2 regions of the Piscinibacter sp. HJYY11 genome follow, and region 2 is predicted to be linked to the other one. Evidence: predicted binding sites of a transcription regulator. Region 2 holds the regulator's gene; the other holds the start of a gene.
What was found. Region 2 encodes FNR, which switches genes on or off when oxygen is low (the NO sensors DNR and NnrR bind a similar motif). Its sites were predicted from a motif close to TTGATNNNNATCAA; they were not measured.
Positions count from the first base shown of each region.

Region 1 (3,400 bases), 4.1 Mb from region 2:
CGCTGCTGGAGGGCATCAACGACAACGACGACGAGCTCGACGGCATCGTGCGCCTGCTCAAGGGCAAGTACGCAGTGATGAACATGATCCCGTACAACCAGATCGACGGGTTGCCCTACCAGCGGCCCTCATGGGAGAAGGCCGCCTCCCTCGCGCGCCGCCTGCACCAGCGCGGCGTGCTGACCAAGCTGCGCCACTCGGCGGGACAGGACGTCGACGGCGGCTGTGGCCAGCTGCGCGCGCGCATCAGCGCGACGGAAGAACCGGTGGCCCCCCGGCAGCGGCGTGTGGTGCCGGTGCGGCCCGTCTCGAATTGACGCTGAGTCAGTCGCGCGCCGCGAGCGAGCGGCTCGCACGCAGGGCCAACAGCGTGCACACGCAGCCCGACAGCAGGTAGACCGTCACCGCGCCCAGCCCGAAGCGGGCCGAGAAGCCCAGCGCCACCAGCGGCGCGAAGGCCGCGCCCACCAGCCAGGCCAGGTCTGAGGTGAGCGCCGCGCCGGTGTAGCGGAACTTCGACGCGAAGTTGGCCGTGACGGCACCGGCCGCCTGGCCGTACGACAGGCCCATCAGCACGAAGCCGACGAGGATGAAGAGGTCCTGCCCCAAGGCGCCGCCATCGAGCAGCAGCGGCGCGAAGAGGCTGAAGACGGCGATCAGCACCGCCAGCAGCGCCAGCGTGCGGCGGCGGCCGATGCGGTCGGCGATCAGGCCGGAGACGGGCATGGCCAGCGCGGCCAGCACCGCGCCCACGATCTGCACCGCGAGGAATTCGCCCGTCACCTGGTCGGAGTACAGCAGGATCCACGACAGCGGGAACACCGTCACGATGTGGAAGAGCGCATAACTGGCGAGCGCCGCGAAGGCGCCGATCACGATGTGCCGGCCCTGCTTGCGGAAGAGCTCGCCTTCGTTGCAGGGCTCGAGCTCGCGGGCGTTGAGGTCACGCTCGTACTCGTGGGTGACGACCAGGCGCAGGCGCGCAAAGAGCGCCACCACGTTGATCGCGAACGCGGCGTAGAACGGGTAGCGCCAGCCCCAGGTGAGGAAGTCGGCAGCGTCGAGGTTCTTCCACAGGTAGGCGAAGAGGCTGCAGGCGATCAGGAAGCCGAGCGGTGCGCCCAGCTGCGCGAGCATCGCGTACCAGCCGCGGCGGTGCCTGGGCGAGTTGAGCGCCAGCAGCGAGGGCAGGCCGTCCCACGAAGCGCCCATCGCCAGGCCCTGGCCGATGCGGCACACGGCCAGCAGCACGATCGCGAGGTCGCCCCAGGTGTCGTAACCGGGCAGCAGCGCCATGCTGACGGTGGACGTGCCCAGCAGGAAGAGCGCGACGGTGAGCTTGGTGCTGCGGCCGAAGCGGCGCTGGATCTCCATGCCCGCCAGCGTGCCGATCGGGCGAACGACGAACGCAAACGCGAAGAGCGCAAAGGCGTAGAGGATGCCCTCCAGCCGGCCGGCAAAGGGGAAGAACACCGCCGGGAAGACCAGCGCCGAGGCGATGCCGTAGACGAAGAAGTCGAAATACTCGGACGCCCGGCCGATCACCACGCCGACGGCGATGTCGCCCGGCGCCACGCGCTCGTGCTGTGTGCTGCCCGGCGCGTGATGGATGCTGCTGGTCCGGTGGGTGGGGAGGGCGGGGTGGGCGGTGCTCGACATCGGGCGGCAAGGCAGGACAGAGGTGCGAACGAGGATACGCCACCCAAGCCCGGGATGGCAGAGGTGTTCCTCTCGCCAGAGGGGTGGGACAAATTGTCCAATGGTTGATCTGGGTCAATCTGTCTACATTGCGGCTTCACGTGCGCAAGTGTGGTTTCCCCTGCGCCCCACGAGCCCCTTCGACACCGTGCCTACGACACCTGTGCCTCTCCTGAAGAACCGCCGACTGCGCTCGGGCCGTGCCCTTGGCTGGCTGGCGCCCGCCGCCTTGCTGGCCGGCTGCGACACCGTGGTGATGAACCCTTCGGGCGACATCGCCTCTCAGCAGGCCGACCTCATCGTCTCGTCGACGGTGCTAATGCTCATCATCATCATCCCGGTGATCCTGCTCACGCTGCTCTTCGCGTGGCGCTACCGCGAGACCAACACCGAAGCGACCTACGACCCCGAGTGGGACCACTCCACCAAGCTCGAGCTCGTGATCTGGGGCGCGCCGCTCCTGATCATCATCGCCCTGGGGGCGCTCACCTGGATCAGCACGCACAAGCTCGACCCGTGGCGCCCGTTGCAGCGCATCGACGCGCAACGCCCCATCGACCCGCAGGACCCGAAGGCCAAGCCGCTGGTGGTGCAGGTGGTCGCGCTCGACTGGAAGTGGCTCTTCCTCTACCCCGAGCAGGGCATCGCCACCGTCAACGAGCTGGCCGCGCCGGTCGACCGGCCGATCCAGTTCCGCATCACCTCGTCGACGGTGATGAACTCCTTCTACATCCCCGCGCTCGCCGGCCAGATCTACGCGATGCCGGGCATGGAAACCAAGCTGCACGCGGTGATCAACCGCGCCGGCGTCTATGACGGCTTCTCGGCCAACTTCAGCGGCGATGGCTTCTCGCACATGCGCTTCAAGTTCCACGGCCTGTCGGACACCGGCTTCGCACGCTGGGTCGAGAGCCACAAGGCCACGAACGACGAGCTCACCCGCGCCGTCTACCTGAAGCTCGAGCAGCCGAGCGCGAAGGAGCCGGTGCGCCGCTATGGCCGTGTAGACCCGAAGCTGTTTGATGCCGTGCTCAACCGCTGTGTCGACACCGCCAAGATGTGCATGAACGAGATGATGGCCATCGACGCCGCCGGCGGCATGGGCAGGCAAGGCCTGGCCTACCTCGAGCGCAAGCCCTGGCGCGAAGGCGAGCGCCTGTACGTCGCCACCGCGCTCTGCACCCCCGACAACCCGACCGGCTCGCCCGTCCTGCAGGACGGTGGTGAGCTCGCCGTGATGCGCCGCTGAGCCGGCCCGCCGATATGTCTACCGCTTCCCTCAACCTGCAAACACTCGTCTTCGGCCGCCTCGGCCCCGACGCGATCCCGCACGACCCGATCATCTGGGCCACCTTCGCGATGGTGGTGCTGGGGGGCTCGGTGATGCTCGTCCTGATGACGCGCTACCGCGTCTGGGGCCCGCTGTGGCGCGACTGGCTCACCAGCATCGACCACAAGAAGATCGGCATCATGTACATCGTGCTGGGCCTGGTGATGCTGCTGCGCGGCTTCGCCGACGCGCTCATGATGCGGCTGCAGCAGGCCATCGCCTTCGGCGACAACGTCGGCTACCTCAACCCGCACCACTACGACCAGATCTTCACCGCCCACGGCGTGATCATGATCTTCTTCGTGGCGATGCCGCTGGTCACCGGCTTCATGAACTACATCGTGCCGCTGCAGATCGGCGCGCGCGACGTGG
Region 1 is NZ_JAERQZ010000001.1:4,510,093-4,513,492, forward strand. It holds gene JI745_RS21170 (RNA methyltransferase) at 1-317, shown strand, start outside; gene JI745_RS21175 (MFS transporter) at 325-1,659, opposite strand; gene cyoA (ubiquinol oxidase subunit II) at 1,955-2,947, shown strand; gene cyoB (cytochrome o ubiquinol oxidase subunit I) at 2,962-3,400, shown strand, end outside.
Region 1: cyoA (ubiquinol oxidase subunit II) is a predicted target of FNR. The motif match lies at 1,764-1,777, and genes of this name have one in related genera.

Region 2 (3,400 bases):
CGCTTCGCGACGCAGAACGGGTTGTCCAACCGCTGGTCTTCGGGGCAGACCCTGAAGCGTGTGCTGCGGCCGCGCGTGCTCGTCTACAGCGGCGTGCTGGCGCTCATCTGCATCGGCTTCGTGGTGAGCCTCGCGCTGCGCAGCCCGTTCCGTGTCGACGTGGTGCGTGACCGAGGGGCGCTCGCGCGGCTGGTGGATGACGGTGCTGTCGAGAACGTCTACCGGCTGCAGGTGATGAACGCCACCGAGGCCACGCAGCGCTACCGCGTCTCGCTCGATGGGCTGGACGGTGCCGCGATCAGCTCGCGCGCCGACTTCGAGGTGGGTGCGGCCGAGGCGCGCTGGTGGCCGGTGAGCGTGCAGGTGCCGCACGGCGTGGCCAGGTCGCTGGGCGCCGGTGCGCACGCCATCCGCTTCCGCATCGAGCGGCTGGCGCATGGGGAAGACGGGGCGGCGGTGGTCGACGAGAAGTCGACCTTCGTCGTGCCGCGATGAAGCGTGGATGAGTTGGAAACAGGAGACCTTGCGATGAACGCCAATGTGAAGACCGTTCCGGCACCCACGCCCTGGTGGCGCGTGGGCATGGTGTGGCTGGTGCTGGCCGGGCCTGCGGCCGTGGTGCTGGCCGGCATCGTCACGCTGAAGATCGCGCTGACACACGTGGACCCGGTGGTGCAGGTGCCGGCGGCGGTGGCCGACAGCTCGGGCTCCATGAGCCCGGCGCTGAAGGCTCGCAACCACGCGGCCACGCCGACGCCCTGACCATGTTGTCGCCGGCCTTCCGCCAGCGGGCGCTGCAGATCCTGTGGCCGTCGTTCCTGATGGCCGGGGTGCTGGAGATGCTGCTGTTTGCGGTGATCGACCCGAGCGACCTGCGGTGGTTCGGCGGGGAGGTGGTCGGCTGGCCCAGGCAGGCAGTCTATACGGCCACCTTTTTCATCTGCTGGGGGGTGATGGCGGTGTCGGGGGCGGTGACGGTGCTCTTGATGAAGGCCGACAGCGAGGTGAACCGGCAAGACCCGTTCTAGCAGTGTGAACAGACCCTAGCAGCGAGCGCTGTTGACGAGGCGACGCAGCCCTTCGGCATCCAGGATGCGAATGTCCCGCTGCTTCACCTCCAGCAGCCCGTCATCGTGAAACTTCGAGAAGGTTCGGCTCACCGTTTCGAGCTTGAGCCCGAGGTAGGAGCCGATCTCCTCGCGCGTCATGCGCAGCACGAGAGACGATGACGAGAACCCGCGAGCCTGCAGGCGCTGCGTGAGGTTCAGCAGGAACGCCGCCAGCCGCTCCTCGGCCCGCATCGACCCGAGCAGCAGCATCACGCCATGGTCGCGCACGATCTCGCGGCTCATGATCTTGTGGAACTGCCGCTGCAGCTCACCGAACTCGCGTGACAGCGACTCGAGCTGCGAATACGGGATCACGCACAGCTGCGAATCCTCCAGCGCCACCGCGTTGCAGCTGTGCCGCTCGTGGCCGATGCCGTCGAGCCCCAGCAATTCGCCGGCCATCTGGAAGCCGGTCACCTGGTCTCGCCCGTCTTCGAGCGACACGCAGGTCTTGAAGAAGCCGGTGCGCACCGCATACAGGCACTGGAAGCTGTCGCCCACGCGGAAGAGCAGGTCGCCCCGCGCGACGCTGCGCCGCGTGGTGACGAGCGTGTCGAGCCGGTCCATGTCGGCCTGCGGCAGGCCCACGGGCAGGCACAGCTCGCGCAGGCTGCAGCTGGAGCAGGCCACCTTGAGCGCGGGCGCCGGTGCGGCAGCGCGGGTGCTGCGCTTGCTGGCGGCGAAGGACGGGACGGTGTCGGTCATGTGATGCATCTCAAGCCTGCGAGGATTCTGTTGGTGCAGGCCGTCACGGCGCTTGACCGGCGTCAATGCGCGCGCGGGTCGCCTTGGCACAGTGGGGGCACCATGAGCGACGTCCTGTGTCCACCGGCTGCGCCCAGCGCAACGCCCCATTTCCAGATCACGCCCGAGCTGCTGCAGCGCTACGACGTCGCCGGCCCGCGCTACACCTCGTACCCCACGGCCGACCGCTTCGTCGAAGCGTTTGGTCAGGCCGACCATGAGCGTGCCGCACGGCTGCGTGCGCAAGGTGCTGCCGCTGCGCCGTTGTCGGTCTACGTGCACATTCCGTTCTGCGAATCGGTGTGCTACTACTGTGCCTGCAACAAGGTCGTGACCCGCGACCATGGGCGCGCTGCGGTCTACCTCGACGCGCTCGAACAGGAGATGGACCTGCACACCGCGCTGCTCGGCGTGGGGCAGAGCGTCTCGCAGCTGCACCTGGGCGGCGGCACGCCCACCTTCCTCGGCGATGACGAGCTGAGCCGCCTGCTGGGCGCGCTGCGACGGCATTTCAGGATCGCCCCGGGCGCGGAGATGTCGATCGAGGTCGACCCGCGGACCGTCACGCGCGAGCGGCTGCAGCACCTTTTCACGCTCGGCTTCAACCGCCTGAGCTTCGGCGTGCAGGACTTCGACGAACAGGTGCAGCGCGCGGTGCACCGCGTTCAGCCCTTCGAGTCGGTGCGCGCCTTGATGGAGGCTTCTCGCGAGATCGGCTTCGAGTCGGTCAACGTCGACCTGATCTACGGCCTGCCCAGGCAGAACCCGGTGTCGTTTGGGAGGACGGTGCAGCAGGTCACCTCGCTGCGGCCCGACCGCATCGCGCTCTACGCCTATGCGCACCTGCCGCAGCGCTTCAAGCCCCAGCGTCGCATCGAGATCAGCGAGCTGCCGCCCGCAGGCCACCGCGTGGGCATGCTGAGCGACGCGATCGCGGCGTTTCTGGCGGCTGGCTACACCTACATCGGCATGGACCATTTCGCGCTGCCCGACGATGCCCTCGCCGTGGCCAAGCGCCAGGGCCGGCTGCACCGCAACTTCCAGGGCTACAGCACGCAGCCCGACTGCGATCTCGTGGCCCTCGGCGTGTCGGCCATCGGCCACATCGGTGCGACCTACAGCCAGAACGCGAAGACACTGCCCGAGTACTACGACGCGCTGGCCCAGGGCCAGCTGCCCATCGTGCGCGGCCTGGCGCTCACACGCGACGACCTGGTGCGCCGCGCGGTGATCATGGCGCTCATGTGCCAGGGCCGACTGGAGTTCGAATCGGTCGAGCTGGCGCACCTGGTCGACATGCGCGAGTACTTCAGCCGCGAGCTTGCGCAACTGGAGACGCTGGCTGAGCAGGGGCTGGTCGAGATCGAGCCGCGTGCGATCCAGGTCACCCGCATGGGCTGGCACTTCGTGCGCGCGGTGGCGATGGTGTTCGACCGCCACCTGCAGGCCGACCGCCAGCGCGAGAGGTTCTCTCGCATCATCTGATGGAACTCGCGCTCGTCTTCAGCGCGGCCTTGATGGGCCTGGCCGGCGTGCCGCACTGCCTG
Region 2 is NZ_JAERQZ010000001.1:389,637-393,036, forward strand. It holds gene ccoG (cytochrome c oxidase accessory protein CcoG) at 1-495, shown strand, start outside; gene JI745_RS01775 (nitrogen fixation protein FixH) at 529-762, shown strand; gene JI745_RS01780 (hypothetical protein) at 765-1,028, shown strand; gene fnr (fumarate/nitrate reduction transcriptional regulator Fnr) at 1,044-1,814, opposite strand; gene hemN (oxygen-independent coproporphyrinogen III oxidase) at 1,917-3,338, shown strand; gene JI745_RS01795 (sulfite exporter TauE/SafE family protein) at 3,338-3,400, shown strand, end outside.